DNA from 2 places in the Streptomyces sp. NPDC001728 genome. Region 1 is predicted to be linked to the other one. Evidence: predicted binding sites of a transcription regulator. Region 1 holds the regulator's gene; the other holds the start of a gene.
What was found. Region 1 encodes HspR, which represses chaperone genes until heat shock. Its sites were predicted from a motif close to TTGAGNNNNNNNNNCTCAA; they were not measured.
Positions count from the first base shown of each region.

Region 1 (15,370 bases):
GGCGTCCTCCCCTGCTCTTCTCGAACGCGTCGAGCAGCTTGGAAGCGCTCGCGCCCTGCCGGTCGAGGATCTCACCGGCCGGACCGCCCTTGGCGGCGATCGCGATCAGCAGGTGCTCGGTGGACAGGAAGTCGTCACCCAGCTCCTTGGCCTGCTTGTCGGCCTCGGCGATGACCGCGAGGAAGTCGCGGCTCGGCTGCGGCGGCGCGACCGTGGACCCCGTGACGCTCGGCAGGGCGGCGAGCAGCCGCTCCGCGCCGGCGCGCACGACCGCCTGATCGGCCTCGACGGCGGCGATCAGGTCGGTGATGTTCTCGTTTTCCTGACCCGTCAGGAGTGCCAGCAGAAGATGGGCGGGGGTCAGGTCGGCGTGCCCCTCGGACACGGCGCGGCTGCTCGCCGCGTTGATCGCGTCCCGGCTCCGGTTGGTCAGTTCGGCGTCCACGTGCGGTACTCCTCCTGGGGTCTCGTGGGTCCTCTCCCTTTATGACCCCTCCAGGGTACACAAAGTTGAGTCCCATCCGCTCAAGGTATCGGGAGTGTAGTTTCCGGGCATGGCCACAGACCCGAGGAACCCCTCCGACTCGTACCTCAGCTTCTGGCGCGAGTACCACATGTGCACCCTGACCACCCCGCGCCCGGACGGCACCCCCCACGTCGTGGCGGTGGGCGTCACCTACGACCCCGAGCAGGGGTACGCGCGGGTCATCACCAACAAGAACAGCCGGAAGGTCGCCAACGTGCTCGCGGCGGGCGCGGACGGCGCGCGGGTCGCGGTCTGCCAGGTCGACAAGGGGCGCTGGGCCACCCTGGAGGGCGTCGCGCACGTCCGCACGGAGGCGGAGACCGTCGCGGACGCGGTGGCGCGCTACGCGGAGCGCTACGGGCGCACGCCGGCCCCGAACCCGGACCGGGTGGTCATCGAGATCGCCCTCACCCGGGCGATGGGCCGCGCCTGACGGCGGGCGGACGGCAGCCCGCCCGGTCCGGGACAGGGAAAAGCACAGCGGCGCCATCGCGTTTCAGGTCCGCGATGGCGCCGCTGTGTGGGGGAAGTGCCGGAGCGATCTACAACGACGGGGGAATCGCTCAGGCACTGCGGGGGGTGGCGGTGATGGTCTCTGGTTCGATCAGCTGGTGGTCCCGCTGGTCGAGGTTGACGAAGATCATGCCGTACCGGATGGCACAGCGGATCGGTTGTGGGGCGCCGCGCGGGCGGCGGAGGCAGCGGTACGCGCGGACGTCCTCGTCCTGCTCCCGTGCCACCAGGATCGGCTCTCCGAAGAGCGTCACCCGCAACGCGTCACCACGGTGGGGGATGGCCGTGGCGAGGTCGACGAAGTGCCACCCGGACCGGTAGGCCGAAGCCATCTCCCGGCGGAACCTGGGGTCGTCCGGCGGCACGGTCACGCGCCCGCACCCCTGGGAGCGATCTCCCAGGAGGGCTCGTCGGGCGTGTTGCCGTCCCTCGGAGCGACCTCCCACGAGGGCTCCGTCGGTCCCGCCCACACGTCGTGGGACGGAATACTCTCCCACGAGGGCTCGCCCGGCCCTGCCACGGAATGCGCCGGGGTGCTCTCCCACGAGGGCTCGCCGACGGCGAGTGCGCCGAGAGCAGCCGCCGCAACGGCTATGGCGCTAAGTGCACGAACCATCCTGGTCATGGCCGATCTCCACCTCTTTTGATCACTACCTCCCCCCCGCGAGTAAGACGATGGCTCACTCCCGACCCTTTCCACCAGCCAACCCGGGCATCATGTTCCTGTAATTCATGACCCTGAGGGGGGTGCAAATGAGGCGAGAATGCGACGAGTCCGGTCATAAGCACAGTCACGGTGAACTATGCGACGTGGGCAAGGAGCTCTATGCGAGTGCGCTCCGCACCGGCCGCATAGCCCGGGCGGACGCCGAAGCGGCCCCCTGCCTCAAGGAACTGTCCCTCCTCCACCCGGACCCGGACGACGGCGAGTGGCTGCACCCCGTGCCGCCCTCGATCGCACTGAACCAGCTCGTGCATCCCATCGAGCAGGAGATACAGGTCCGCCGGCAGCACGCCATCGCCCTGGCCGACGCGTTCGAGCCGTTCATGGCGATCCACACGCAGGATCCTTCCGGCGCCCAGGCCATCACGGTTCTCGAAGGCCTCAGCGTCATCAACGCCACCCTCGACCGGGTCATCAACGAGTGCACGGTCGAACTCCTCACCATCCAGCCCGGCAGCGGCCGCCGCCCCGAGACACTGGAAGCCGCACTGCGCCGCATGGAACCGCTCCTGGACCGGGGCGTCCGGATGCGCACGCTCTACCAGCACACGGCCCGACACCACCCCGCCACCCTCGCCTACGTCGAACGCGTCGCCCCCTACGGGCTCGAACTGCGCACCCTGGAAGAGATCGTCGACCGGCTGATCATCGTCGACCGCAAGGTCGCCTTCGTGCCCGCGCGCAGCGACCGCCAGGTCGCCCTGGAACTGCGCCACGAGGGCCTCGTCCAGTACCTCGTCGGCGTCTTCGACCAGTTCTGGCTGCACGGCGTGCCCTGGGAGGAGGAGATCCCCTACAGCCCCTCCGTGGACGGCATCGGCGGCGTCCAGCGCTCCATCGCCAAACTGCTCGTCGAGGGCCATGTCGACGAGGCCATCGCCCGCCGCCTCGGCATGAACGTCCGCACCTGCCGCGCCCACATCGCCAAACTCGCCGCCACCCTCGGCAGCGGCAGCCGCGCCCAGCTCGGCTACCTCATCGCCCAGTCGGGCATCCTCGACCGGGCGCCGGACCAGAAGGACGTCTGAGCGGGGAGCCATCCGGCACCCGGCATCCGGCCCCGGCCCCGGCCCCGGCCCACGGCAACGCACGAGGCCCCCTCCACACCCGTGGAGGGGGCCTCGTGACCGTCGTCCTACTCGCCGCGCTTGGGGCGCCAGACCACCAGTGCGCTCGCCTGCTGCACGTCCTGATACGGCACCAGATCGCGCCGGTAGGAGGCGTGCACCTGGGCCTCGCGCTGCCGCATCGCCGCCGCCGCGCCGTCGACGGCCGCCGACAGCTCCGCGATCCGGCTCTGCAGGGCGGCGACCTGGTTCTCCAGTTCGATGATCCGCTTGATCCCGGCCAGGTTGATGCCCTCGTCCTGCGACAGCTGCTGCACCTGGCGGAGCAGCTCGATGTCACGGGCCGAGTAGCGCCGGCCGCGGCCGGCCGTACGGTCCGGGGAGACCAGACCGAGACGGTCGTACTGCCGCAGGGTCTGCGGGTGCAGACCGGAGAGCTGGGCCGCCACCGAGATGACGTACACCGGCGACTCGTCGGTCAGTTCGTACGGATTGCGTCGGCGCCCGTCCACCGGGTCACGCTCCCTTCGCGGCCTGGAACAGCTCCGCCCGGGGGTCCTCCGAGGCGGTCGCCTCGCGGTAGGTCTCCAGGGCATCGCGTGCCTTGTCGTCCAGCTCCTTCGGCACCGCGACCTCGACCGTCACGAGGAGGTCGCCGCGGGTGCCGTCCTTGCGGACCGCGCCCTTGCCCCGGGCACGCATGGTCCGGCCGTTCGGAGTGCCCGCGGGCAGCTTGAGGGTGACCGCGGGGCCGCCGAGGGTCGGCACCTTCACCTCGCCGCCGAGCGCCGCCTCCGTGAAGGAGACCGGCACGGTGACGGTGAGGTTGTCGTCCTTGCGGCCGAAGACCGGGTGGGTGTCGACGTGCACGACGACGTACAGGTCGCCGTTCTGCCCGCCGCGCTCGCCCGGCGCTCCCTTGCCCCGCAGCCGGATCTTCTGGTTGTCGCTGACGCCCGCCGGGATGCGGACCTGCATGGTCCGGGAGGACTTGGCCCGGCCGCTGCCCTTGCAGACCTCGCAGGGGTTCTCCGCGATCAGACCGCGGCCCTTGCAGTCCACGCACGGGTCGGTCAGCGAGAAGCCGCCGCCGCTGCCGCGCGAGACCTGCCCGGTGCCGACACAGGTCGGGCACACCCGGGGGGTGCCGTTCTTGTCGCCGGTCCCCGAACACGCCGTGCACGGCTGCTGGCTGGACATCCGCAGCGGTACGGTCGCGCCCTCGATGGCCTCGGTGAAGCTGAGCGTCACCTCGGACTCGATGTCCTGGCCGCGCCGCGGCTGGGTACGGGTGCCCCCGCCGGAGCCGCGGTTGAACAGGCCGCCGAATACGTCCCCGATGCCGCCACCGCCGCCGAAGCCACCGCCGCCGCCGGGGCCGCCCTGGGCGCCTCCGAAGAGGTCGCCCAGGTCGAAGTTGAACGAGCCGCCGCCGGGTCCTCCCGGCGGCCTGAAGCCCCCGTTCCCGAAGAGGGCGCGGGCCTCGTCGTACTCCTTGCGCTTCTTGGGGTCGCCGAGGATGTCGTTGGCCTCGGAGATCTCCTTGAAGCGCTCCTCGGCCTTGGTGTCGTTCTTGTTGGCGTCCGGGTGGTTCTCGCGGGCGAGCTTCCGGTACGCCTTCTTGATCTCGGCCTCGGTGGCGTCCTTGGGGACGCCGAGAACCTTGTAGTAGTCCTTCTCGACGAAGTCCTTCGTGCTCATCGACGTCCCTCCTTCCGGACTGCTCCGGTGATCGCTGTTACTCGCTGTCCTTCTCGGACTTGTCGGACTTGTCGGCGTCCACCGACTCCTCCGCCTTGGCCGGAGCCGCGCCCGGCTGGGGCTCGGCGACGGCCACACGGGCGGGCCGGATGGTCCGCTCGCCGATCCGGTACCCCGGCTGCAGGATCGCCACGCACGTCGTCTCGGTGACGTCCGGCGCGTACGAGTGCATCAGGGCCTCGTGGATCGTCGGGTCGAAGGGCTCGCCCTCCTTGCCGAACTGCTGGAGGCCCATCTTGGCGACGACGGTCTCCGTCGATTCGGCGACCGACTTGAACCCGCCCACGAGCTCACCGTGGTCCCGGGCCCTGCCGATGTCGTCGAGCACGGGCAGCAGCTCGCTCAGGAGGCTCGCGACGGCGATCTCCTTGACCGTGACCCGGTCCCGCTCCACGCGGCGGCGGTAGTTCTGGTACTCGGCCTGGAGCCGCTGGAGGTCCGCGGTGCGCTCGTCGAGCGCGGTACGGGCCTGGTCCAGCTGCGCCAGGAGGGCTACGTCGGTAGCGTCCCCGGCCGGGGCCGCCCCCTCCGCCTTGTCGGCGGAGGCAGCGGCCTCGGTCTCCTCGGGCGTGCCGTCGGCGGGGACGTCGGGCTTCTCCTCGAAGCCCGGGGTCTCCTTCGACATCAGGCAGCGCCACCCTTCGGCTTGTCCTCGTCGACGATCTCGGCGTCGACGACGTCGTCGTCGGCCGGGGCCTGCTGGCCCGCGTCGCCGCCGGCGGCCTGGGCGCCCTGGGCGTCGGCGTACATCGCCTGGCCGAGCTTCTGGGAGACGGCCGCGACCTTCTCGGTGGCCGTACGGATCTCCGCGGTGTCCTCGCCCTTGAGCTTCTCCTTCAGCTCGACGAGCGCCGTCTCGACCTCGGCCTTGACGTCACCGGGGACCTTGTCCTCGTTGTCCTTGAGGAACTTCTCCGTCTGATAGACGAGCTGCTCGCCCTGGTTGCGGGACTCGGCGGCCTCGCGGCGACGGTGGTCCTCGTCCGCGTACTGCTCGGCCTCCTGGCGCATCCGGTCGACCTCGTCCTTCGGCAGCGAGGAGCCGCCGGTGACGGTCATCTTCTGCTCCTTGCCCGTGCCCAGGTCCTTCGCGGTCACGTGCATGATGCCGTTGGCGTCGATGTCGAAGGCGACCTCGATCTGCGGGACCCCGCGCGGGGCCGGCGGCAGACCGGTCAGCTCGAACATGCCGAGCTTCTTGTTGTACGCCGCGATCTCGCGCTCGCCCTGGTAGACCTGGATCTGGACGGACGGCTGGTTGTCCTCGGCCGTCGTGAAGATCTCGGACCGCTTGGTCGGGATCGTGGTGTTGCGCTCGATGAGCTTGGTCATGATCCCTCCCTTGGTCTCGATGCCGAGGGACAGCGGGGTCACGTCGAGGAGCAGGACGTCCTTGACCTCACCCTTGAGGACACCGGCCTGGAGCGCGGCGCCGATGGCGACGACCTCGTCCGGGTTGACGCCCTTGTTGGCGTCCTGACCGCCGGTCAGCTCCTTGACGAGCTCGGCGACGGCCGGCATACGGGTCGAACCACCGACGAGAACGACGTGGTCGATCTCGGAGAGGTTGATGCCCGCGTCCTTGATGACGTTGTGGAACGGCACCTTGCAGCGGTCGAGCAGGTCCGAGGTCAGCTGCTGGAACTGGGCGCGCGTGAGCTTCTCGTCCAGGTGCAGCGGGCCCTCGGCGGAAGCCGTGATGTAGGGCAGGTTGATCGACGTCTCGGTCGAGGACGACAGCTCGATCTTCGCCTTCTCCGCGGCCTCGCGGAGACGCTGGAGAGCCATCTTGTCCTTGGCCAGGTCGACGCCGTGGCCGTTCTGGAACTGCGTCACCAGGTAGTCGACGACGCGCTGGTCCCAGTCGTCACCACCGAGGTGGTTGTCACCGTTGGTGGCCTTCACCTCGACGACGCCGTCGCCGATCTCCAGGAGGGACACGTCGAAGGTGCCGCCACCGAGGTCGAAGACGAGGATCGTCTGGTCGTCCTTGTCGAGGCCGTACGCGAGGGCCGCGGCGGTCGGCTCGTTGACGATGCGCAGGACGTTGAGGCCCGCGATCTCACCGGCCTCCTTGGTGGCCTGGCGCTCGGAGTCGTTGAAGTACGCCGGCACGGTGATGACCGCGTCGACGACCTTCTCGCCCAGGTAGGCCTCGGCGTCGCGCTTCAGCTTCTGCAGGATGAAGGCGCTCATCTGCTGCGGGTTGAAGTTCTTGCCGTCGATCTCGATCTTCCAGTCGGTGCCCATGTGGCGCTTGACCGACCGGATGGTCCTGTCGACGTTGGTGACGGCCTGACGCTTGGCCACCTCGCCGACGAGCACCTCGCCGTTCTTCGCGAAGGCGACGACGGACGGCGTGGTCCTGGCGCCCTCTGCGTTGGTGATGACGGTGGGCTCGCCGCCTTCGAGAACGCTGACGACGGAGTTAGTCGTGCCCAGGTCGATGCCGACCGCACGTGCCATTTCGATTCCTCCAGCTGACGTACTTGAGTGGATCTGACTCAAGGATGCATGACCGACCGGAGTACGTCAACAGACCTGAGTCGGGTCGACTCAACTCTTCACCCGTAAGGACGCTCACAGGACCACTCGCAGCGCGCGTCCTCCCCCATTCGCCCGGGTTCGCATGAGAGAGTCCGGACATATCCCAGGATTCCCGCCGGAGGGTGTGACCGCATGACGGCGAAGCGCGCGTTCGACCTGGCGGGCGGGATGCTCCTGCTCCTCGCCCTCTCGCCGCTGATCGCCGGCACCGCCCTGTCCGTCACCCTCGGCGGCGGCGGCGCGGTGCTGCGCCGCCGCACCGTGGCGGGTCTCGACGGCCGGCCCTTCACCATGCTGACCTTCCGCACCAGGGGCCCGCTGGCCGCGCTGCCCCTGCTGCTGCACGTGATCGTGGGCCGGATGTCGCTGGTCGGACCGTGTCCGCTGACCCCGGGCCACCGCGAGTGCGCGGGCGAGGGCCGCCGCCGGCTCTCCGTACGCCCGGGGCTGACCGGCCCCTGGCAGATCAGCGGTCGCTCGGACCTGCCGTGGGAGGAGCGTGAGCTGCTCGACCTCCACTACGTGGACCACCACTGGCTGGGGATGGATCTGACGATCCTGGCGCGTACGCTTCCAGCAGTCCGCAGGCGTCGCGCGGCAAGGTTTCCCCGGGTCACACGGACGGTTTCGCCCGTGTCGCGCGGATAGGTCTGCCTGAGCGACACATATCACCGCGAGCGCCGCTACAGCGCGGCGCCGTGACCGGGTAATCTCAGCGGGAACTCAATAAGTTACCGCTTAGTAGGCCCGCCCGAGGAGCCCGTCATGCAACTCGCCGCGATCATCGTGTCGATCGCCATCACGGTGGTGGCCGTCGCGCTGTTCGGCCGCGCCACCGTGCAGATCTACCGCTTCGTGCGGCTCGGTCAGCCGGTACCCGCCGGCACACGCACCGGAGACCCCAAGCAGCGCACCCTCACGCTGGTCAAGGAATTCCTCGGCCACACCCGGATGAACCGCTGGGGCATCGTCGGCTTCGCGCACTGGTTCGTGGCGGTGGGCTTCTTCTCGCTGCTCCTGACGATCGTCAACGCCTTCGGCCAGCTCTTCCAGGCCGACTGGCTGATCCCGATCATCGGCGACTGGCTGCCGTACGAGATCTTCACCGAGTTCCTCGGTCTGATGACGGTCCTCGGCATCGTGACCCTCATCGTGATCCGGCAGCTCAGCAGGCCGACCAAGGCCGGCCGCAAGTCCCGCTTCACGGGATCCAAGACCGGCCAGGCCTACTTCGTCGAGGCCGTCATCCTGATCGTCGGCGTCTGCATCATGACGCTCCGCGCCCTCGAAGGCGTCCAGCACCACGTGACCGGCTGGGAGCCGGGCTTCTTCGCCTCGTACCCGCTGATCGCGCTGCTCGACGGTCTGGACCTGAGCACGATCCAGTACCTCACCTACGGCTTCGCGTGCCTCAAGATCGTCACGTCCTTCACCTGGATGATCGTCGTCTCGCTCAACACCAACATGGGCGTCGCCTGGCACCGCTTCCTCGGCTTCCCGAACATCTGGTTCAAGCGCAACGCCGACGGCTCCACCGCCCTCGGCGCGCTCCAGCCGATGTCCACGGGCGGCCAGGAGATCGACTGGGAGGACCCGGCCGAGGACGCCGTCTTCGGTGTCTCCCAGGTCGAGCAGTTCTCCTGGAAGGGCATCCTCGACTTCTCCACCTGCACCGAGTGCGGCCGCTGCCAGTCGCAGTGCCCCGCCTGGAACACCGGCAAGCCCCTCTCCCCCAAGCTCCTCATCATGTCGCTGCGCGACCACGCGCACGCCAAGGCGCCGTACCTGCTCGCGGGCGGCGGCAAGCTGGATCCATCAGCGCCTGGTGGCGCGGGGTCGGGCAACGAGAAGGCGACCGAGGAGCAGCTCAAGGACGTCCCCGCGTCGGCGATCGCCGAGGCCGAGCGCCCCCTCATCGGCACCGCCGAGGAGAACGGCGTCATCGACCCCGACGTCCTGTGGTCCTGCACCACGTGCGGCGCCTGCGTCGAGCAGTGCCCGGTCGACATCGAGCACATCGACCACATCGTCGACATGCGCCGCTACCAGGTGATGATCGAGAGCGCGTTCCCGTCCGAGGCGGGCACGATGCTCAAGAACCTGGAGAAGAAGGGCAACCCCTGGGGCCTGGCGAAGAAGCAGCGCGTCGAGTGGACCAAGGAGGTCGACTTCGAGGTCCCGATCGTCGGCAAGGACGTCGAGGACCTCACCGAGGTCGACTACCTCTACTGGGTCGGCTGCGCCGGCGCCCTGGAGGACCGCGCCAAGAAGACCACCAAGGCCTTCGCGGAGCTGCTGCACATGGCGGGCGTCAAGTTCGCGATCATGGGCGGCGAGGAGAAGTGCACGGGTGACTCCCCGCGCCGTCTGGGCAACGAGCCGCTGTTCCAGCAGCTGGGCGCGGAGAACGTCGCGATGCTGAACATGGCGTTCGGCGAGGACGACGAGGACGAGTCGACGAAGAAGCCGAAGTCGGCCAAGAAGATCGTCGCGACCTGCCCGCACTGCTTCAACACCATCGCCAACGAGTACCCGCAGCTCGGCGGCGAGTTCGAGGTCATCCACCACACCCAGCTGCTCCAGCACCTCATCGACGAGGGCAAGCTGGTCCCGGTGACCCCGGTCGACGGCCTGATCACCTACCACGACCCCTGCTACCTGGGCCGTCACAACAAGGTGTACACGCCTCCGCGCGAGATCATGTCCGCCGTCCCCGGCCTGCGCCAGCAGGAGATGCACCGCCACAAGGAGCGCGGCTTCTGCTGCGGCGCCGGTGGTGCCCGGATGTGGATGGAGGAGCGGATCGGCAAGCGCATCAACAACGAGCGCGTCGACGAGGCCCTGTCCCTCAACCCGGACATCGTCTCCACCGCCTGCCCGTTCTGCCTGGTCATGCTGACCGACTCGGTCAACGGCAAGAAGAACGAGGGCAAGGCCAAGGAGTCCATCACCGTCGTGGACGTGGCCCAGCTGCTCCTGGACTCGGTGAAGACCCCGGTCGACCCGGAGCCGGAGCGGGAGCCCTCGGAGCCGGAACCGGCCGTCTGAGCCCGAGCCGAGCCTCGGCCGAGAAGGGCCGCCCCGCGTGCGTCGCGGGGCGGCCCTTCTCCGTACTCCCCCGGCCCACCCCCCGAAACCCCTCCAGGACGTCCCTTAGGGGATGTCACAGCTCAGTGGCAAGGCCCGGTCCGGGGAGCGCTCGCACGGCGGAAGCAGGTACGTTCGACGACGTGGCTGGATTCAGGAACGGACGCGGCCGGGACAACCGCCCCCCGCAACAACAACCGCAGCAGGCGCCGTACGGGTACAACGCGGCCCCGCCGCCGCACCCGCAGCAGCAGTGGCCCCAGCAGGGCCCGAACCGGGGCCCTGCTCCGTACGGGCAACAGGACGGGCAGCAGTACGGCGGGCAGCAAGGTGGCCAGCAGTACGGCGGGCAGCAGGGCGGACAGCAGTACGGCGGGCAGCAAGGCGGACAGCAGCCCTACGGCGAGCCCGAGTACTTCGGCGACCCCTACGGGCAGCCGCAGCACCCGCACGCGTCCACGGCGAACAACCCGGGCCACACCCAGATGTTCAGCGTCGACGACCCCTACGGCCAGGCCGGGCCGCCGCCCGCCCCCGTACCCATGGGCCCCCGGCTCCCCTGGAAGGCGCTGCTGAGCGGCATCGTGCTGCGCCCGGCGGATACCTTCCTGCGGATGCGGGACCACGCCGTCTGGGGCCCGGCGCTGATCGTCACCTTCCTCTACGGGCTCCTCGCGATCTTCGGCTTCGACAAGGCCCGCGAAGAGGTGATCAACGCGACCCTGTCGACGGCGATCCCGTACGTGCTGATGACGGCCGTGGGCTTCGTCGTCGGTGGGCTCATCCTGGGCGCGGTCACCCACACCGTCGCGCGCCAGCTGGGCGGCGACGGGGCCTGGCAGCCGACCGTGGGCCTCTCGATGCTGATCATGTCGCTGACGGACACGCCCCGGCTGGTCTTCGCGCTCTTCCTCGGCGGCGAGAACGGCCTGGTCCAGGTCCTCGGCTGGCTGACCTGGCTGGCGGCCGGCGCACTCTTCACCGTGATGGTCAGCCGCTCCCACGACCTGCCGTGGCCGAAGGCGCTGGGCGCGTCGGCGATCCAGCTGGTGGCGCTGCTGAGCCTGATCAAGCTGGGCACCCTGTAGCGACGCGGCACCGTGACCGCGTCACGACGTACGACAAGGCCCCCGCCGGTACACGGTGGGGGCCTTTCCGCTGCCCGGCCGCTCAGCGCGGACGGCCGATGCGCCACCACGCCGTCCGGTCCGCCGGGCCGCCCGCCGGGCCGCCCGCCGTCCGGTCCGCCGGGCGGTCCTCCCAGAACTCCAGGAGGTCGCCCGGCGCGAGACCGAGGGCCCGCTCGATCTCGCCGGGGGTGAGACCGCTCAGCGAGTCCGAGAGCGACCTGGTCAGGTCGTACCAGTAGCCGCGCAGCGTCGACTCGCTCACGAACAGCCGCTTCGCGACCTGGGCGTAGCTCAGCCCCCGGGCCCGGCCGTGCAGGATCTGGCGCTGGCGCTCGCTCAGCAGGGTGATGCAGTCGCGCCGGACGAGCACTTCGAGTATCCCGACGACCGGCTGCGGCACCACGGTGCCTCCGGTGGCGACCTCGTGGAAGAGCCGCTCCGCCCGATCGCACGGCAGGGCCTTGGACACGATGCCGCTCGCGCCCGCCGCGAGGCACGCGGCGAGCACGAAACGTCGCTCCTCCTGGCTGTAGACGCAGACGCGGTAGCCCCGGCGGGTCAGCGCGCGGACGGCGGCGATGCCCTGGCGGACGTCGGGCTGCTGTTCCAGGTTGGCCAGGTGCAGGTCGAGCAGGACGACGTCCACGGCCGGGCCCCGGCGCACCAGCTCCTCCACGTTCGCGGTCGCCGCGACCACGTCGAGGCCGGGCATCAGCAGACCGATCGACTCGCGGATCAGCGAGGCGTCGTCGACGACCGCCACCGTGGGCCTCATGACGCGTCCGCGAGGGCGTCGCGTTCGGCCGGTGGACCGGTCTCCGTCCCCGCCCGGGACCGGACCGTCACGGTCGTCCCCTCCCCCACGGCGGACTCGATCGCCACGCCCAGGCCCCGCCTGCGCAGCTCGCCGACGACGACCTCGCGCAGCCCGACCCCGGCGGTCACCGACGCCGGGTCGAACCCGACGCCGTCGTCGTGCACGCTCAGCGTCCAGCCCTCGCCGCCGTCGAGGTGCACCACCACCTCGTGCGCGCGGGCGTGCGTACGGACGTTCAGCAGCAGGCTGTCGAGGGCGCGCTCCAGGGCCTCGGCCTGCGCGGCGGGGATCCGCAGGTCGGCGCCGAGGTCGAGCAGCGCGACGACCCCCAGGTCGGCGAAGCGGTCGCACGACCGCTCGACCAGGGCGACGAGCCCCGCCGACGGGCCCGCGCCGTCGTCGTACGCCCGCGCCTCGTCGCCCGCGCCGTCGTCGTACGCCCGCGCATCGTCCCCCGCGCGCCCGTCCGGGCCCCGGCCGCGCAGATAGGAGCGCATCCGCCGGAGCTCCACCTCGGCCTGGTCGACGAGCCGGCTGCGCGGGGCGCCGTGGCTCTGCTCGGTCAGCAGGCGCATGACGGCGACGCCGTTGTGCATCATGACCCGGGCCCGCCGCTCCTCCTCGCGCCGGGCCAGCTCCGCGGCCCGCGCGCGCGAGGTGTCGGCGTCGTGCGCGATCCGGCGGGTGTACCCGAAGAACATGCGGGCGACCAGGGCGTACACCACGTAGGTCAGGACGTTGCCGACGGCGGTCGAGATCATGTCGCCGCCCACCTCGCCGCCGAGATAGACCAGGTAGCAGACGGCGACGCCGAGCAGGCTGCCCGCCCAGAGGGCCAGGCCGCGCACGCCGCCCGCCGTGATGACGACGGACAGCGCGTACCCCGGCTGGAAGGCGACCCAGGTACCGAAACGGTCCCCCGGCGCGAGCACCAGGGGACCGAGCACGAGCAGGGCGCAGGCCAGGGCGAAGTCCAGCACGGACACGACCGTCCCCGGCGGCCGTCTGCGCACGAGCGTCACCACGCTCACCGCGACCGCCGCCAGCGCCGCGGCCCCCCAGCACGCTACGTAGGCGGAGGCGTGCGGGGACCTCGCCGCGCCGAGCTGCACCGCAGGGACCATCTGCGCGACGGTGCCGAGCCGGACCCCCGCGGTGAAGTAGGAGAACGCCCTCTCGACGCCGGCCTTCGTCGTGGGCAGGTCCCCGACACGCCGCAGCCCGTTACGGATCCTCATCGTCCTCCTCGGCTCCGGGCGGCCCAGGCCACCGGAAGGTGAGCGGATTCGTCGGGCCGCGGGGCCCTGTGAATGCACGATGAAGATAGTGGAGGAAGGCGTGCGGGGAGGCCGGATCGCGGAGGATGCCCGTCCGGCCCGGCGGTCCCCCGCCCCGCGCCCGCCGGGTGGCCCGCCCGGGGCGGGGCCGGCGGGCGCGGAGGCGGTCAGACGAGGCGGGCGAGCGCCGTCCAGGTGTTGGTCCCCGGGACGCCGTCGACCGGGCCGGTGTAGCCGCCGCCCCGGGCCGTCCTCTGGAGCGCGGAGTACGTGCCCCCACCGGGCGCGCCGTCGAGCGGGCCGGTGTAGCCGTAGCCCCGTACCGCCTGCCGCACACCGAGCCAGGTCCGGCTGCCGGGCACGCCGTCCAGGGGTCCGGTGTAGCCGCCGGCGCCGACGATCTTCTGCAGCGTCAGCCCCTCGCCCTTGACCGGGGGCGGCGTGGACCCGAAGGAGATCGGGTTGCCCCTGACGCCGCTCGGGTTGATGACGTGCCAGTGCAGGTGCGGCCCGGTGGAGTTGCCCGCGCCGTCGGCGCCCGCGGCTCCGCCGGAGAGCCCGACGACCGTCCCGGGGCCCACGGAGGCGCCGTTGGCGAGCAGGAACCTCGACAGGTGCGTGTACTGGCTGCGGTATCCGTCGCTGTGATGGATGGTGACGGTGTGTCCGCCGGTGCCGTTGTACGGGATGTTCTCGATCGATCCGGCGGCGCAGGCGGGGAGCGAGGTCCCCAAGGCCATGCCGAAGTCGACGCCGTTGTGGTTCGGCGGGTCCCACTGGCCGGTGATGGCGTACGCGGCGAAGGGGTTGTAGATCGCGGGGACCGCGTACGCGGTGGAGGGCAGGATGGGGCCGCCGGCGGCGAGCGCTCCGCCGCCCACGACCGCTCCCCGCAGCAGGGTGCGGCGGCTGACGCCGGTCGGGACGTGGGGGTCGTCGTGGCCGCAGCCACGACGGTGCCGTGCCTCGTTCTCGGTCATCGCTTCTCCCTGAGCTGTGGTCTCGGGTGGGGTCCTCAGCGGGTCTTACGGCGGGTCGGGCAGCGGGTCGTACGTACCGGTCTTCCGACGGGTTCGTACGGACGTTCGCGAGCCCGCTCATCCCATCCGGCCGCCCGGGCGCCGACAACCCGACGAACGCGCGGAACCGGGCCCCGAATCCGCGCTTTCGTTGGGTTGCCCGCGCCCGGGCGATGGGGTGGTCTTGACCGGTCCGAGGCCGGGCGACAGCGCAGGGACTCCAGGAGGTCAGGTGCCGATGCGGGTTGATGGCGAGCGACGTCCGGGGGGGGGCGTTCTCGTCGCCCGGCTCGCAGCCGGCGGGTCGGAGACGATCCTCGCCGCTGCGGGCCTGACCGTCTCCTGACCGGCACCGGACCGGTCGTCCGGCCGGGCCGACGGCTCGGTCTTCGTTCGGCGGCGAGCACGGTGGGTGGCTTCGCCGCACCTGACCAGAGGGGTGCGAGTTGACGAGAACGGTCGCCGGGGCTGAGCGGTGCGCTCGCCCGCACGTCACCGACGGTGGTGACGCCGGCTTCGACAACGGCTACGACGGGTACGGCATGCGCCAGTCGCCCATGTTCCGGTCCTGCGATCCGAACAGCTCGCGCGGCACGGCGTACAACGCGTGGGAGGTGTCCGGGGAAGGGCGTCCGGACTGGTCCAGGCCGGTCGACGGCGCGATCGGCGTCAACGGCTGGCAGTGACAGACCGCGGTCCGCGGCTACGGGTACGGGTACGCCGGACCGGTCGACGGACCGCCCGGCACGAAGACGTACAAGGCCGTCCGGGCCCTCGCCCGGGACGGCGACTGCACGGGCCCGCTGGACGGCGTACCGGGCCTTGGCGAACCTGGTCGCTCGAAGCGGCACGCATGGGCGGCGCCGGAGACCGAGAAGGGCCCCCCCCCGGGGGGGGCCTTC
Region 1 covers NZ_JBEOZK010000001.1:156,486-171,855, forward strand. The annotation lists gene clpB (ATP-dependent chaperone ClpB) at 1-445, opposite strand, end outside; gene ABT154_RS00690 (pyridoxamine 5'-phosphate oxidase family protein) at 555-959, shown strand; gene ABT154_RS00695 ((2Fe-2S)-binding protein) at 1,090-1,410, opposite strand; gene ABT154_RS00700 (helix-turn-helix transcriptional regulator) at 1,772-2,791, shown strand; gene ABT154_RS00705 (heat shock protein transcriptional repressor HspR) at 2,899-3,342, opposite strand; gene dnaJ (molecular chaperone DnaJ) at 3,347-4,531, opposite strand; gene grpE (nucleotide exchange factor GrpE) at 4,569-5,216, opposite strand; gene dnaK (molecular chaperone DnaK) at 5,216-7,057, opposite strand; gene ABT154_RS00725 (sugar transferase) at 7,271-7,786, shown strand; gene ABT154_RS00730 ((Fe-S)-binding protein) at 7,904-10,186, shown strand; gene ABT154_RS00735 (Yip1 family protein) at 10,369-11,313, shown strand; gene ABT154_RS00740 (response regulator) at 11,396-12,130, opposite strand; gene ABT154_RS00745 (ATP-binding protein) at 12,127-13,410, opposite strand; gene ABT154_RS00750 (M23 family metallopeptidase) at 13,617-14,429, opposite strand; gene ABT154_RS00755 (hypothetical protein) at 14,915-15,154, shown strand.

Region 2 (15,370 bases), on a different contig from region 1:
CGCGTCCTCCTCGTACGTGTCCTCGCCGTAGGACGACGGGTCGTCCCAGTCGACCGGACGTCCCAGCCGCTCGGCGCACGCGGTCCGCACCGCCACCTGCTGTCCGTGTGCGAAGGCGGTGGCGGCGAGCTCCTCGGGCCCGCGCCATGCGAGGGCCTTCATCCGCCGCCCGGGAGCTCCGTACCGCGCCTCGAAGGCGGCGGTCTCCTCGGCGCTCCGGTCCTCCTCGAGGTACGTCCAGCGCCCGGCCTCCGCCGCGTCCCCGTACAGCCGGTACACCTCGGCGAGCCGGCGCCGCAGCGTCAGGTCGTACGGGAACGAGGCGACGAGCCCGCGCAGCCGCTGCCGCGCCATGGGGACCCGACCGGCGACGAGGTCGGCGTCCACGCGGGCCAGGGTGTTCGACTGAGACATGAACACATGATCGAGCCTCGGGGCGTGGCGGCTCGACCGGTTTTACGGCCCCCGTCCCGACGCGACGGTCGGCGCCCGAAGCTCGGGCCGCTGTTCGCCGGGCCCGGTCAGGCCCCGGCGACCTCCGCCAGGTACGCGTTCGTCTTCTCCGGGTCGAAGAAGAAGTTCTCGAAGTCCGACGGGTCGCTGAAGCCGTTGGCGAAGCGGTCGGCGACCGGCTGGAGCCGGCCTGCCGCGCCCAGGAGGTTCAGGACGTGCTCCGGCAGCGGTGCCAGCATCGCGTTCGTCCACTTGGTGACGTGCTGGGCCGTCTGCCAGTAGCGGTCGAAGGCGCTCTGCATCCACTCCGCGTCGAAGGGCTTGTCGCCCTGCTCGACGATCGCGTCGAGGTACGCGGCGGCGCACTTGGACGCCGAGTTCGACCCCTGGCCGGTGATCGGGTCGTTGGCGACGACGACGTCCGCGACACCGAGGACCAGGCCGCCGCCGGGCAGCCGGCCGATCGGGTTGCGGACGGTCGGGGCGTAGCGGCCGGCCAGCGTGCCGCCCGCGTCGGTCAGTTCGACCCGGGTGGCCCGCGCGTACTCCCAGGGGACGAACTTCTCCATCAGCTCCAGCGTCAGCGCCAGGTGCTCGGAGGGGTCCTTGATGCCGCGGAAGACATCCAGCGGGCCGTCCGGGACGCCCTCCCAGAAGAGGATGTCGGCGCGACCGCCCGTCGTCAGGGTCGGCATGACGAAGAGCTCGCCCACGCCCGGGACCACGTTGCAGCGGACCGCGTCGAAGTCGGGGTGCTCGGGGCGCGGCCCGAGGCCGTGGACGTACGCCACGGCCAGCGCCCGCTGCGGTGCGTCGTACGGCGAACGGGAGGCGTCCCGGCCGAACATCGACACCAGCTCGCCCTTGCCCGCCGCGACCAGCACCAGGTCGTAGCTGCGGGCGAAGTAGTCCAGGTCACCGACGGCCACACCGTGGATCACCAGTTGGCCGCCGCGCTGGGCGAAGGTCTCCATCCAGCCGGCCATCTTCACCCGCTGGTCGACGGACTGCGCGTACCCGTCGAGCCGGCCGACCCAGTCGATCGCGCGCGTGGAGTCGGGCGCGGCCACCGAGACGCCGACGCCCTCGGTCCTCGGCGCCTGCGACTCCCAGAAGTTGAGGCCGAGGTCCCGCTCGTGCTGGAGCGCGGTGTCGAACATGCACTGGGTGGACATGACCCGGCCGGACCGTATCTCGTCCGCCGTCCGGTTCGACATGAGGGTGACCTCGTACCCCCGCGTCTGGAGTCCGAGGGCGAGCTGGAGGCCGGACTGACCGGCGCCGACTATGAGTATCTTCCGCATGGGTGGAGCTCCTGGCGTGACGGGGCGGACTATTCGGGGGTGGCTTCGAGGGCGTGCGCGACCATCGCGAGCAGGCTCTCGACGACGCTGTACCGCTTGCGCGCGTCCATGATCACCACGGGTACGTCCGGGGACACGGTCAGCGCCTCCCGTACGTCGTCCGCCTCGAACAGCTCCGTGCCCTCGAAGTGGTTGACCGCCACGATGTACGGCAGCCCGCAGCTCTCGAAGTAGTCGAGCGCCGGGAAGCAGTCCGTCAGCCGCCGCGTGTCGGCCAGCACGATCGCGCCTATCGCCCCGCGCACCAGGTCGTCCCACATGAACCAGAAGCGCTGCTGCCCCGGCGTGCCGAAGACGTACAGGACGAGGTCGTTGTCGAGCGTGATCCGCCCGAAGTCCATCGCCACGGTCGTCGTCAGCTTGTCCGGGGTCGCGCTGAGGTCGTCGGTGTCCTCGCTCGCCCGGGTCATCAGCGCCTCGGTCTGGAGCGGGGTGATCTCCGAGACCGCGCGGACGAAGGTGGTCTTGCCGACGCCGAACCCGCCCGCGACGACGATCTTCGTCGCGATCGGGGCGCGCGTGTGATCGAGCTGCCAGTCCCGCGCACCGTCCTCCGGGTCCGGGGCGGCGTCCTCGGGCCCCGCGGTGTCCCGCGTGAACAGGTCGGCCCCGGGCTGCGCGGGAATGCCCGCGACCACCGGTGAGTCGGAGACGGCGGAGGCGTCAGAGACGACGGAGTCCACTCAGCACCCTTTCGAGGAGCGCGCGGTCGGGCTGGCCGGTGCCGTGACCGGTCCCGTACACACGGATCTTTCCCTGGTCTGCCAGGTCGCTGAGCAGCACCCGGACGACACCCAACGGCATCTTCAGCAGTGCCGAGATCTCCGCCACCGTGCGCATCCGGCGGCAGATCTCGACGATGGCCCGCATCTCCGGCATCAGGCCGCGGGCGCCGGGCCCGCCGTCCGTCAGGACCTTGCGCACGGCGGGCGCTTCGAGCGCCGCCACGAAGGTCTCGACGAGCAGGACGTGGCCGAAGCGGGTACGGCCGCCGGTCAGCGAGTACGGGCGTACGCGCGCGGGGCGGCGCGCGTCCCCGCGTACCGGCAGCCGGTGGGCGGAAGCTGACGTCACTGGGTGCTCTCCATCGATTTGCGCAGCTCGCTGCGGACTTCGGGGGTGAGTACGTGACCGGCGCGGCCCACGAAGAGCGCCATGTGGTACGCCACGACGCTCATGTCGCAGTCGGGCGTGGCGTGCACGCCGAGCAGCGAGCCGTCGCTGATCGACATCACGAAGACGCTGCCCTCCTCCATCGCGACCATGGTCTGCTTGACCCCGCCGCCGTCCATCAGCCGTGCGGCGCCGATGGTCAGGCTGCCGATGCCGGAGACGATGGTGGCCAGGTCGGCGCTGGAACCGCGCGGCCCTTCGGAACGGCCGGCCACGGCGGCGGCCGTCGGATGCTGCTGGGTGGCCGGGTCGGACGAGAGCAGCATCAGGCCGTCGGAGGACACGACGGCGACCGAGCGGACGCCGGGCACCTCCTCCACCAGGTTCCCGAGCAGCCATTGCAGGTTGCGGGCTTCCGTGCTCAGTCCGAACGTTCCCGTCGCAGTCAACTGCGTGCCTCCTCGACTGTGTCCCCCGTCATCTCCTCTGTACGTGCAGTCCTTACGTCTTCCGTCCGCGCCGTGTCCAACTCCGCTTCCACGTCACGGCGCCCCGCTTTGGCCCCCTGGTGGAATCCGCCCAGGCGGCGGCGCAGTGCCTCCGCGTCCACACCACCCGTTCGGGGGGTGGCGGTGGCGCCGGCCTGACGCACCACCTGCGGGGTGCGCTTGGGCAGGCCCTTGTCGGTGACCCGCTCCCACTGCGCGGCCCGCGGCCCGGGAACGGACTGGTCCGCTGCGGGCTCGGGGGCAGCCTCGGGGGCCGGTTCGGGGGTGACGGCGCCGGCCATGTCGGCGGCGCGCTCGTGGGTGTCCGGCTCCGGCGGCGGGTCGGGCAGCCGGACCTGGAGCGTGGTCTCGGAGAGGGACTCACCGAGGGCGGGCGACGCCTCGGGGGCGGGCTCGTCATGGACGGGGGCTTCGGGGGCGGGGGCGTACCCGCTGACCGGCTCGGGGGCGTATGCCGGCTCGGGCTCGTACGCCGGCTCCGGCTCCGGCTCCGGCTCCGGGGCGTATGCCTGCTCCGGCTCGTACGCCGGCTCCGGCTCGTACGCCGGCTCCGGCTCCGGTGTCGGTTCGGCGGCCGGCTCCGGGGGCTCCTCGCCCCGCTCCATCGCCGCGTTCACCTCCGCCTCCATGAACGCCCGCTCCGCCGCCTCCACCAGCGGGTCCCGGCTCCGGGACGGCAGCGCGTTGGAGTTGGCCTCCGCCGCCGAGCCCGGCAGCTGGAACGTGGGGGCCGCGCCCGCCACCCGTACGGGCTCCGTCACGGTGGCCGGCGGGGCGGTGGGGAGCAGCGGCGGCGGCAGGACCACGACGGCGGCCGTGCCGCCCGGCTGCTGCTCGCGCAGCTCGACGCGGACGCCGTGGCGGGCGGCGAGCACGGCGATGACGCGCATGCCCAGGCCCTCGCCCTCGAAGGCGGACGGGTCGGCCTTCGCCAGGCTCGTGTTGAGCTCGGAGAGCCGGCCGGGCGTCATGCCGATGCCCGCGTCCTGGACGGAGAGCATGACCTCGCCGGTCTCCAGGAGCCAGCCGGAGAGCTGGACCTCGGCGTCGGGCGGCGAGAAGGAGGTGGCGTTCTCCAGGAGTTCGGCGATCAGATGGCTCAGGTCGTCGGCGGCGAAGCCGGCGAGCTGGGCGTGCGGCGGCAGGGACTGGATGGTGACCCGCTCGTACCGCTCGATCTCGCTGACGGCGGCCCGCAGCACGTCGACCAGCGGCACGGGTCCGGCGTGGCCGTGGACGTGCTCGTGTCCGGCGAGGACGAGGAGGTTCTCGCTGTGGCGGCGCATGACGGTCGCCATGTGGTCGAGCTTGAAGAGGGTCGCGAGGCGGTCCGGGTCCTGCTCGCGCTCCTCCAGCTTCTCGATGACGCCGAGCTGCCGCTCGACGAGCCCGAGGCTGCGGAGCGAGAGGTTGACGAAGGTGTGGTGGACGGTGCCGCGGAGCCGTTCGAGGTCGGCGGTGAGGAGGGCGACCTGACCCTGGAGTTCGGCGCGCTGGGTGGCGAGTTCGGTGCCGAGGGTGTCCTTGGCGGCGGCCAGGTCGTCCTGTCCGTCGCTGAGCCGGTCGGTGAGCGACTCGTTGTGCGCGGAGAGGCCGGTGAGCTTGCCGTGCAGGGTGTTGAGGGAGCGTACGACCTGGGCGAACTCGTCGTTGCGGCCGGTGAAGCGGACCGGCTCGGCGTCCTCGCCGGACTGCGCGACGGGGGCGGCGGCGAGCCGGGCGGCGCCGATACGGAGGACGGCGAGCGGCCGGGTGAGGGTGCGGGCCACATAGGTGGAGATGCCGATCGCGACGAGCAGGCAGCCACCGAGGAAGGCGATGCGCAGTTCGAGGGCGGTGACGTCGTCGTCGCGGAGCGCGGCGAGCCGCTCGACGCGCTGGGTGGCGAGGGCGGACTCGACGCCGCGCATCTGCTCGACGCGGGAGGAGAGGGCGGCCTCCAGGCCGGCCGGGTCGGTCTCGCGCTCGCCCTCGGTCAGCTTCGGCTGGTCGGTGAGGGAGGCGAGGGAGCGCTCCGCGCTCTTGACGTCGGGGCCGGAGACGGTGGCGGCGAGGGAGTCGCGGGCGGCGGAGCCGGCGGCCTGGTCGAAGTCGCCGAGTGCGGCGAGTTCACGGACCCGGGCCTGCTGGGCGGCGGCGGTGAGGGTGTCACGGGCCCGCTCGGCCTCGGCGGCGCCCTCGGGTACATCGGGGACGTACCTGTCGGTCTCGGGGTCGTAGTGGACGTCTCCGGTGGGCTCGGGCTGCGTCACGGAGAGGGCGGCGAGCAGCAGACCCCGAGTGGCGGAGGCCTGTTCGACGGCGCGGCCGAGGGCGGCGGGGGCGCGGGTGGCCTCGGTGAGCGCGGTGTCGGAGGCGCGGGCCGGGCTCTTGTCGGCCAGTTCGTCGGCGAGGGCCTGGAGCTTGCCGATGACCTCCGAGTACGCCCGGTGGGCCTCCAGGGCGGTGCCCTTGCCGGTGAGGGCGGCGCGGCGGACGGAGGGGACCCCGGCGAGGTCGCGGCGGAGTTCGGTGGTGGCGGCGGGCCGGATCTCGTCGATCTGGCGGTCGACGCGGGCGGACCGGGCGCTGGTGATCTGGCGCTTGTGCTTGGCGTCGCCGGTCTGGTTGTCACGGCCCGCGGCGATGTACGCGACGACCTCGTCGCGTTCGTCGGCGAGGGAGTGGGAGAGGGTGACGGCCTGCCGGTCGAGTTCGGCGAGCGTCACCAGGTTCTGGGTGTCGGTCAGCTCGGCGGAGGCGGCGAGGATCGCGGGGGCTCCGGCGGCGAGGACGGTGATGCCGACGAGGGCGACGCCGGCGACCAGCCGGTTGCGGACGCGCTTGGGGCGGCCGGCGGGCGGCTGGGCCTGCGCGAGGGGCGCCGTGGTGGTGCCGTCCGGGTTCGGTGCTGCGCCGGGGGTCCGGCTCCGCGTGCCGTTCTTGCTCCGAGGCCGCTTCATCTGCACCGGTGCTCGCATTCTTGACTCGTCCACCCACAAAGCAGAGGTGACGACCGGTCACGTGGAGCGCCCCCACCCCTGGTACGGCTTCCGACCATTCCAGCGCTTCTGGGTAGGAGGCGCGCATCGGCCGCTCCGCCACCCGAACGAGTGAACAGCACTCATGAGTTGGCAAACAACTTGCCAAGGCGGACGGGACGGGGCCCGACGGGACGCCGGTTGGATCTTCCGCGCGGCCTTTGGCAGGATGCCCGCCCGCAGCCCGACGGAGGTGGCTGTTCCGCCTCCCGGCCCGTCACCGGCAGCTTGGTACAGGCCATTTCCGGTCATTTGCAGGTCCCGTGAAGGAGCCCGTGAAGGAGTGCGGCCGACCGGGCACACTGGACGTCATGCGCAGCGATGTCGCCTCCCTCCCCGGCAGCCCCGAACGCCCCAACGAGGACTGGGTGGCCGCCGCCCTGCCCGCCTCGGGGCGGGGTGGAACCGTCGTCCTCCTCGATGGCGTCACACCTCCCGCGACTGATGACGGTTGTGTGCACTCCGTGCCGTGGTTCACCGCCCGCCTGGGCGGGGCTCTGACCGAACTGTCCGCTTCTTGGCCGGACATGCCCCTGTCCGAGATCCTGTCCCGGGCCATCCTGCGGACCGCGGATGCCCACCGCGACACCTGTGACCTTTCTCACGTGCGTACACCCCAGGCGACCGTGGTCCTCGCCCGCTGGGACGACACCCTGGTCGAGCACCTCGTGCTCTCCGACTCGGTCCTCCTGGTCGAGGCGCCGGACGGGGCGGTACGGGCGGTGCTCGACGACCGCCTCGACCGGGTGCCGGACGAGATCCTGCGCTCCCTGGAGGCGACCGACCGGCTGCGGAACCGGGAGGGCGGCTTCTTCACGGCGGCGGCCGACCCGGCGGTCGCGGCGCGGGCGGTGACGGGGGCGACCCCGCGCGCGGAGGTGCGGTCGCTGGCCGCGCTGACGGACGGGGCGAGCCGCTGGGTGGACCTGTTCGGCGCGGGCGACTGGACGGACTGCCTCGGCGTCCTGCGGAAGGAGGGGTCGCTCGGGCTGCTCCACCGGGTGCGGGCCCTGGAGACGGCGGACGAGCGGGCGGGCGGGGCGCGCCGCTGGAAGCGGCACGACGACGCGACGGCGGTCTACACGGAGCTGTCGGGCACCTGAGCGAGGGCCGGCGACTGGACAGTGGGGGCGGGCCACCGGCGGACGCGGTCCGGGCGGACGCGGCCCGGGCGGCTGGACAGCCGGAACGGCCGTCGGCGGACGCGGCCCGGGCGGCTGGACAGCCGGAACGGCCGTCGGCGGACGCGGCCCGGGCGGCTGGACAGCCGGAACGGCCGTCGGCGGACGCGCCCCCGCGTTCAGCCCTCCGAGCGGACGTTGAAGTGGTTCAGGAGGCGGGCGAGTTCGGCGACCTCGGCGCGGTCCCAGTCGGCGAGCTTGCGGACGTAGCGCTCGCGCCGGGCGTCGCGGACGCTGCGGAAGCGGTCGCGGCCCTCCTCGGTGAGGCGGACGAGCGAGGCGCGGCCGTCGGCGGGGTCGGGGTCGCGTGCGACCAGTCCCAGGTCTTCGAGGGCGCGGAGCTGGCGGCTCATCGTGGCCTTGCCGACGCCGAAGTACCCGGCGAGTTCGGTGGCCCGCTGGGGCCCGGCGTCGTCGAGGCGTACGAAGAGGCCGTACGCGGCGGGCTCCAGTTCGGGGTGGACCTCGCGGGCCATCTCGCCGGACTGGGCGCGGGCGCGGCGCAGAAAGACCGCCAGCTCCCGTTCGAGGGCGAGGAATTCCTGGTCCACACCACCTCCGGAGGTGGCCCGGCCTTCACTTCCCGTACCGCTTCCGTGCACGTCAGCACCTTCCATGCGCTTTCCGGCCGCTGAAAGTTTCTTCCGGCGGCGCTCATCGCCGCAGCTCCTTCAGTATTTCGCAGGAGTAGACCAACGGCAGCCATCAGGCCCCCTTCCGCAGGGCGGGTCTACGTGCGTAGCGTCTTTCCCGGCAGCCCTCATGACATGTCCACACCAGGGCCCGCCGACACCGCTCCCCCCACCGAGCTTTCGGAGGCACGCAATGCGTGTGCACAGATCCGGAACGACCCTCGCCGGCGCCGCCCTCGCGGCCCTGACCCTCCTCCTCCCCCTCGCCGGGTCCGCCGGTGCCGCCCAGGACCCGGGCACCCGCGTGGCACCGCCGCGCGGTTCCGCCACCATGGGCATGGGCGTCATCGCCCACGACGGACAGGGCTCCGCCCCCGGCGGCGCCTCCGCCCAGGCCGTCCAGACCGAAGGCGTGGACGTCTCCAGCCACAACGGCAACGTGGCCTGGTCCACCCTGTGGAACAGCGGGGTCAAGTGGGCCTACGTCAAGGCGACGGAGGGCACCTACTACAAGAACACCTCGTTCGACCAGCAGTACACCGGCTCGTACAACGTCGGCATGATCCGGGGCACGTACCACTTCGCCACCCCCGACACGACGACCGGCGCGGCCCAGGCCGACTACTTCGTCAACAACGGCGGCGGCTGGTCGAAGGACGGCAAGACCCTGCCGGGCGTGCTGGACATCGAGTGGAACCCGTACGGCGCCACCTGCTACGGCAAGACCCAGGCCGGGATGGTCTCCTGGATCCGCGACTTCGTCGACCGGTACAAGTACCGGACCGGGCGGGACGCCGTCATCTACACGGCGACCAGCTGGTGGACCCAGTGCACCGGCAACTCCGCCGCCTTCGCCACGACCAACCCGCTGTGGATCGCGCGGTACTCCTCGACCGTGGGCGAACTCCCGGCCGGCTGGCAGTACTACACGATCTGGCAGTACACCTCCTCCGGCCCCACCGTCGGCGACCACAACCACTTCAACGGCGACTACTCGCGGGTGCAGGCGCTCGCGAACGGCTGACGCCTCCTCCTTCCCAGCGGTCCCCGGGTGCGCGGCGCCCCGGGGGCCGCTTCGGCTTTTTCCGCCCACCCCCTTGCTCATTGGTATGGACCAATGCGACGCTCTATCGCGGTCGCCCGGGATTCAACTTCCGTCCGCTCAGCGCGCGTTGCTCGTTCCGTCCTCCCCCACGCACGAGAGAGAGCCCCCGCATGCCGTCCTACCGCCGCACCGCCACCGGCGTCGCCGCCCTGTCCGCCGCCACCGCACTCGTCGGCCTGACCCCCACCACAGCCGCCGCCCACGGGGCCGTCTTCAACCCGGTCAGCCGCATCGCCGCCTGTTACGCCGAGGGCCCCGAGACCCCCAGGTCCCAGGTCTGCAAGGACCTCGTCGCCGACTCCGGCACCCAGCCGCTCTACGACTGGAACGAGGTCAACATCGCCAACGCCGCGGGGCAGCACCAGGCCCTCATCCCCGACGGCAAGCTCTGCTCGGCGAACCGCGAGAAGTACCGGGCGCTGGACTGGGCCCGCACCGACTGGCCGGCGACCGCGGTCGCCGCGGGCTCCTTCGACTTCAAGGTCCGGGTGACGGCCGCCCACTCGGGCACCATGACCGTCTACATCACCAAGCCCGGCTTCGACCCGACGCAGCCGCTGAAGTGGTCGGACCTGGACGCGACCCCCGTCGCCGTCTACAACACCACCCGCACCGCCACCGACGGCTACTACAACTTCACGGGCGACCTCCCCGCCCGCACCGGCCGCCACATCGTCTACAAGGTGTGGCAGCGCAACGACAGCCCCGAGGCCTTCTACAGCTGCTCGGACGTCACCTTCGGCGGGGCGGCGGCGCAGGCCGGCACGGCCCGGGCACAGGCCCCCACCGAGGCGAAGATCGCGGCGGGAGCCGAACTGTCCACCGTGAGCCACGCGGGCCACGGCGGCGACGAGCAGCCCCCGGCCCTCTCGGCCGAGTCCGCCGAGGCCCCCACCTCGCCGCTCCCCCTGGCCCTCGCGGGCGCGGGCGGGCTCGCCGTCTTCGCGGCGGGCACCCTGCTCCTGGGCCGCCGCCGGAACCCGTCCGCCTCCTAGGGCCTGTCTTTGGATCAGGCCGGATCAGGGAGCGGGGCCTGGTGCGTGCGATCGCAAGGCGGAGGAGGGAGTCAACGCGGTGGGGGCACCTCCCAGCGGTAGCCGGGGGAGTCGGCGACCGACGACAACACGGCGAGCGCGCGTGCCAGGCCCCGCGAGCCCGGCATGATCCGAAAGGCAGGCCCTAGTCCCGGCGGAACCCGCCGGGCCCGCGCGGAACCCGTCAGGAGCCGGACGTCCCGAGCGGGAAGAGGGCGGTGAGCCGGGGCAGCGCCACCCCTTCCGGGCGAGACCCACGGGAATCGTCGTCCTCTTCCCACTCCCCCGCCGCCTCGGCGGCCTCCTCGGCCTCCTCCACGGCGTCGAGGAACTCCTCGCCGTCGTCGTCGTCCTGGCCGGTCAGCTCGTCGTAGGCGTCCTGCGCGACATAGTCGAGCTCCTCCCACTCGGGCCACTCGTCGTCGTCCCAGTCGTCATGGGGCCGCCCCACCAGGAGCCGTATCCCCGGCACGTCCGCCAGCGCGTCGGGGTCGGCGACGACCGACTCGTACACCTTGCGTCCCTGTCCCACCAGCCAGAGCGTGAAGTAGTGGAAGCCGTCGTCCGTGCAGTCGCCGCCCTCGATCCGGTTCGCAGCCCTCCACAGGTCCTTCCGGTCGGCGGTCTCGCACGCCCGCTCCAGCCGCACCTGGAACTCCACGCTCTCGGCGGCGGGACGCCGGAGCAGCTGTCCGCGCAGCCACTCCAGCCGCTCGTCCCGGTCACCGGGGCGGCGGCTCAACTCGTCGATGAGAGCCCAGAAGGCGTCTTCGTTCATGCGTACGAGCATGACAGCCCCAACTGACATCCGGGTCACGATTTACTCCCGGGTACGGCGGAGCGTGATGCCCCCGAAGGACACCCGGGGTACGGCGGAGCGGGGTGCCCGTCGAGGACACCCCGCTCCGCCGCGCGAACGTCAGGCCGCCACGCCCACCGGCACCGCCGCCGGCGCCAGCGCGATCTCCAGGACCTGGCGGACGTCGGTCACCGGGTGGACCTCCAGCTTCTCCAGGATCTCGGCCGGGACGTCGTCCAGGTCGGCCTCGTTCCGCTTGGGGATCACGACCGTCGTGATGCCCGCCCGGTGCGCGGCCAGGAGCTTCTGCTTCACGCCGCCGATCGGGAGGACCCGGCCGGTGAGGGAGACCTCGCCGGTCATGGCCACGTCCGTACGGACCAGCCGGCCGCTCAGCAGGGAGGCCAGCGCCGTCGTCATGGTGACGCCCGCGCTCGGACCGTCCTTGGGGACGGCGCCCGCCGGGAAGTGGATGTGCACGCCGCGGTCCTTCAGACCGGTGACGGGCAGCTCCAGTTCCGCGCCGTGCGAGCGGAGGAAGGAGAGCGCGATCTGCGCCGACTCCTTCATCACGTCGCCCAGCTGGCCCGTGAGGGTCAGCCCGGCCGCGCCGGTCTCCGGGTCGGCGAGGGAGGCCTCGACGAAGAGCACGTCACCGCCGGCGCCGGTCACCGCGAGTCCGGTGGCGACACCCGGCACGGCCGTACGGCGCTCCGCCGGGTCCTGCGCGGACTCGGGGACGTGGTGCGGCCGGCCGATGAGGTCCCGCAGGTCGTCCGGGCCGACCGCGAACGGCAGTTCGCGGTCGCCCAGCTCGTGCTGTGCGGCGATCTTGCGGAGCAGCCGGGAGACGGCCCGCTCCAGGGTGCGGACGCCCGCCTCGCGGGTGTACTCGCCGGCCAGCCTGCGCAGGCTCGCGTCCTCGAGGACGACCTCGCCGGGCTCCAGGCCCGCGCGCTCCAGCTGCCGGGGCAGCAGGTGGTCGCGGGCGATGACGACCTTCTCGTCCTCGGTGTAGCCGTCGAGCCTGACCAGCTCCATGCGGTCGAGCAGGGCCTCGGGGATGGCTTCCAGGACGTTGGCCGTGGCCAGGAAGACGACGTCGGAGAGGTCGAGTTCGACCTCCAGGTAGTGGTCGCGGAAGGTGTGGTTCTGCGCCGGGTCGAGGACTTCGAGGAGGGCGGCGGCGGGGTCGCCGCGGAAGTCGGAGCCGACCTTGTCGATCTCGTCGAGCAGCACCACCGGGTTCATGGACCCGGCCTCCTTGACGGCCCGGACGATCCGGCCGGGCAGGGCGCCCACGTACGTACGCCGGTGGCCGCGGATCTCGGCCTCGTCCCGTACGCCACCGAGGGCGACCCGGACGAACTCGCGTCCCATCGCGTGCGCGACGGACTCGCCGAGGGAGGTCTTGCCGACGCCGGGCGGGCCGACGAGGGCCAGCACGGCTCCGCCGCGGCGCCCGCCGACGACGCCGAGGCCGCGCTCGGAGCGCCGCTTGCGCACCGCCAGGTACTCGGTGATGCGCTCCTTCACGTCGTCCAGGCCCGCGTGCTCGGCGTCGAGCACGGCACGGGCGCCCCGGATGTCGTAGCGGTCCTCGGTCCGCTCGTTCCAGGGCAGTTCGAGAACGGTGTCCAGCCAGGTGCGGATCCAGGAGCCCTCGGGGGACTGGTCGCTGGACCGCTCCAGCTTCTCGACCTCCTTGAGGGCGGCCTCGCGGACCTTCTCGGGCAGGTCGGCGGCCTCCACGCGGGCGCGGTAGTCGTCGGACTCGTCCCCCTCGGCCTCGCCGTTGAGGTCGCGGAGTTCCTTGCGGACGGCTTCGAGCTGACGGCGGAGCAGGAACTCGCGCTGCTGCTTGTCGACGCCCTCCTGGACGTCCTTGGCGATGGTCTCGGCGACGTCCTGCTCGGCGAGGTGCTCGCGGAGCTGGGCGGTGGCGAGCCTGAGGCGGGCGACCGGGTCGGCGGTCTCCAGGATGGCGACCTTCTGCTCGACGGTGAGGAAGGGCGAGTACCCGGAGTTGTCGGCGAGGGCGCCGACGCCCTCGATCTGCTGGACGCGGTCGACGACCTGCCAGGCACCGCGCTTCTTGAGCCAGCTGGTGGCCAGCGCCTTGTACTCCTTGACCAGATCGGTGACCTGGCCGGGCAGCGGGTCGGGCAGGGTCTCCTCGACGGTGCTGCCCTCCACCCACAGGGCGGCGCCGGGTCCGGTCGTACCGGCGCCGATGCGGACGCGGCCGACGCCGCGGATCAGGGCCCCGGGGTCGCCGTCGGACAGCCGTCCGACCTGCTCGACGGTGCCCAGGACGCCGGTCCCGGCGTAGGTCCCGTCGACGCGGGGCACCAGCAGCACCCTGGGCTTGCCCGCGCCGGGCCGCGCGGCGGCCTGGGCCGCCTCGACGGCGGCGCGCACGTCGTTGTCGGACAGGTCGAGCGGCACCACCATTCCGGGCAGCACGACCTCGTCGTCGAGCGGCAGCACAGGCAGAGTGAGCGGCACGGACGGCTTGGCGTCAGAAGCCATGATCTCCCCTTCGGCAGTCAAGTTGAGCTATGTGGACTCAATGCATGTGAGCCAAGGAATGTTCCCGGACGCCTGTTCGCCCTGAGCGATCAGCCCCCTACGCAGGGCCTCCCGTCGATGTAATGCCTGCATGGATATCTCGTCTATTACATCGGCCTGGGTGGCGGGCTGGGCCGTCTCCCGGGGGACCCCGGCCCCCGTCGCCGAGCACTGGGGCCACCGGATCGACGTGGGCCTGCCCCGGCACGTCGTACGCCATGTCCTGCCCGCCCCCGACGCGGCCTCCGTCGGCGCGCTCTGCGCGCGGCTCACCGCCCCGTACAGCTGGCTCAAGATCATGGCGGGGCCCGAGGACGCGGGCGCGTGGATCACCGAGGGCTGGACCGTCCCCGCCGACCCGGGTTTCATGATGGTCAAGCCGCTGGACCCGGCCGCCAGGCCCGCGCCGCCCGAGGGGTACGCGCGGACCACCGAGCTGCGCGAAGGCGTCATCCGGGTCCGGATCCTCGCCCCCGACGGAACGCTCGCCGCGCGCGGCCAGATCGCCCCGACCGGCTCCACCGCCGTCGCCGACCAGGTCGAGACCGACCCCGCCCACCGGCGGCGCGGCCTGGGCGCCAACGTCATGCGCACCCTGGAGGCCGCCGCCGCCCAGACGGGCGCGCAGACCGGGGTACTCGCCGCGACCACGGACGGCCTCGCGCTGTACGACTCCCTCGACTGGCGCTACCGGGGGCCGGTGACGGGGATCGTGCGGCCGGAGCCGACGGAGGCCTGACAGTCCGGACGGAGCCGACGGAGGGCCGGCGGTCCGGACGGCGGGCCGAGTCCCGAGCCGCCGCGGCCGGGCGACCTTCACCGTCCGGGCGGAATCCCGGCCGTCCGGCTGCGCGCGGTGCCCCCGTGCGGGCATGCTCGGAGCATGGTGCGAGGCGTACGGAAGACCTGGTGCGGGAGCCTGCTGCTGATCGGGGCCCTGGCCGGCGGTGCGAGCGGCTGCGGGCCCGGGATCACCCCCGCGCCCGGCGGGCCGCCGTCCTCGGTGAGCGGACCGGCCGTGCCGAGCGTCACCACCGGCCCCGGCACCCCGGCGGCCGACCCCCAGCCGGGTGAGGTCCTCGTCGAGGTGGCCGTCAGCGGCGGCTTCGCCGGCGTCGACAACCGTCTCGTCGTCCACTACGACGGCACCTGGACCAGCCGCTCCGGCGCCGAGCCGCCCCGCACCGGGCACCAGACCCCCGCCGAGGCCGCCGAGCTCCGGGCCGCCCTGGAGGACCCCGCCTACGCGCAGGTCCCCGAGCGCCCGACCGGCCGCCCGATCGCCGACGGCTTCCAGTACTCCGTGACGTACCGCGGCCGCGTCGTCGTCGCGGGCGACGGCGAACGCCCACCCGCCCTCCAGCGGGTCTTCGCCGCCCTCCCCGACGGCGGCCCGCCCACGAGTCCCTGACGTCGCGGCCCGCGCGGTGAACCGAACCGGGGCACGCGCGCGATAGAGAGGGCGTGAGACTGTTGCGCCCCGCAGGGGGAGGCCCCTCCGGGGGCGACGGGAAGGACGACGCGGCGCTGCTGCGCGCGGTCGCCCGGGGGGACACCGAGGCGCTCGCCGTGCTGTACGACCGGCACGC
Region 2 covers NZ_JBEOZK010000002.1:32,656-48,025, forward strand. The annotation lists gene ABT154_RS03055 (DUF6584 family protein) at 1-414, opposite strand, end outside; gene ABT154_RS03060 (styrene monooxygenase/indole monooxygenase family protein) at 522-1,757, opposite strand; gene ABT154_RS03065 (GTP-binding protein) at 1,787-2,443, opposite strand; gene ABT154_RS03070 (DUF742 domain-containing protein) at 2,481-2,891, opposite strand; gene ABT154_RS03075 (roadblock/LC7 domain-containing protein) at 2,888-3,379, opposite strand; gene ABT154_RS03080 (sensor histidine kinase) at 3,376-6,399, opposite strand; gene ABT154_RS03085 (hypothetical protein) at 6,771-7,562, shown strand; gene ABT154_RS03090 (MarR family winged helix-turn-helix transcriptional regulator) at 7,760-8,257, opposite strand; gene ABT154_RS03095 (lysozyme) at 8,466-9,296, shown strand; gene ABT154_RS03100 (lytic polysaccharide monooxygenase auxiliary activity family 9 protein) at 9,488-10,372, shown strand; gene ABT154_RS03105 (DUF4240 domain-containing protein) at 10,596-11,189, opposite strand; gene lon (endopeptidase La) at 11,331-13,742, opposite strand; gene ABT154_RS03115 (GNAT family N-acetyltransferase) at 13,873-14,520, shown strand; gene ABT154_RS03120 (hypothetical protein) at 14,665-15,192, shown strand; partial or broken gene ABT154_RS03125 (RNA polymerase sigma factor) at 15,246-15,370, shown strand, end outside.
Region 2: the regulator HspR is predicted to act here: its motif matches at 13,765-13,783, upstream of lon (endopeptidase La).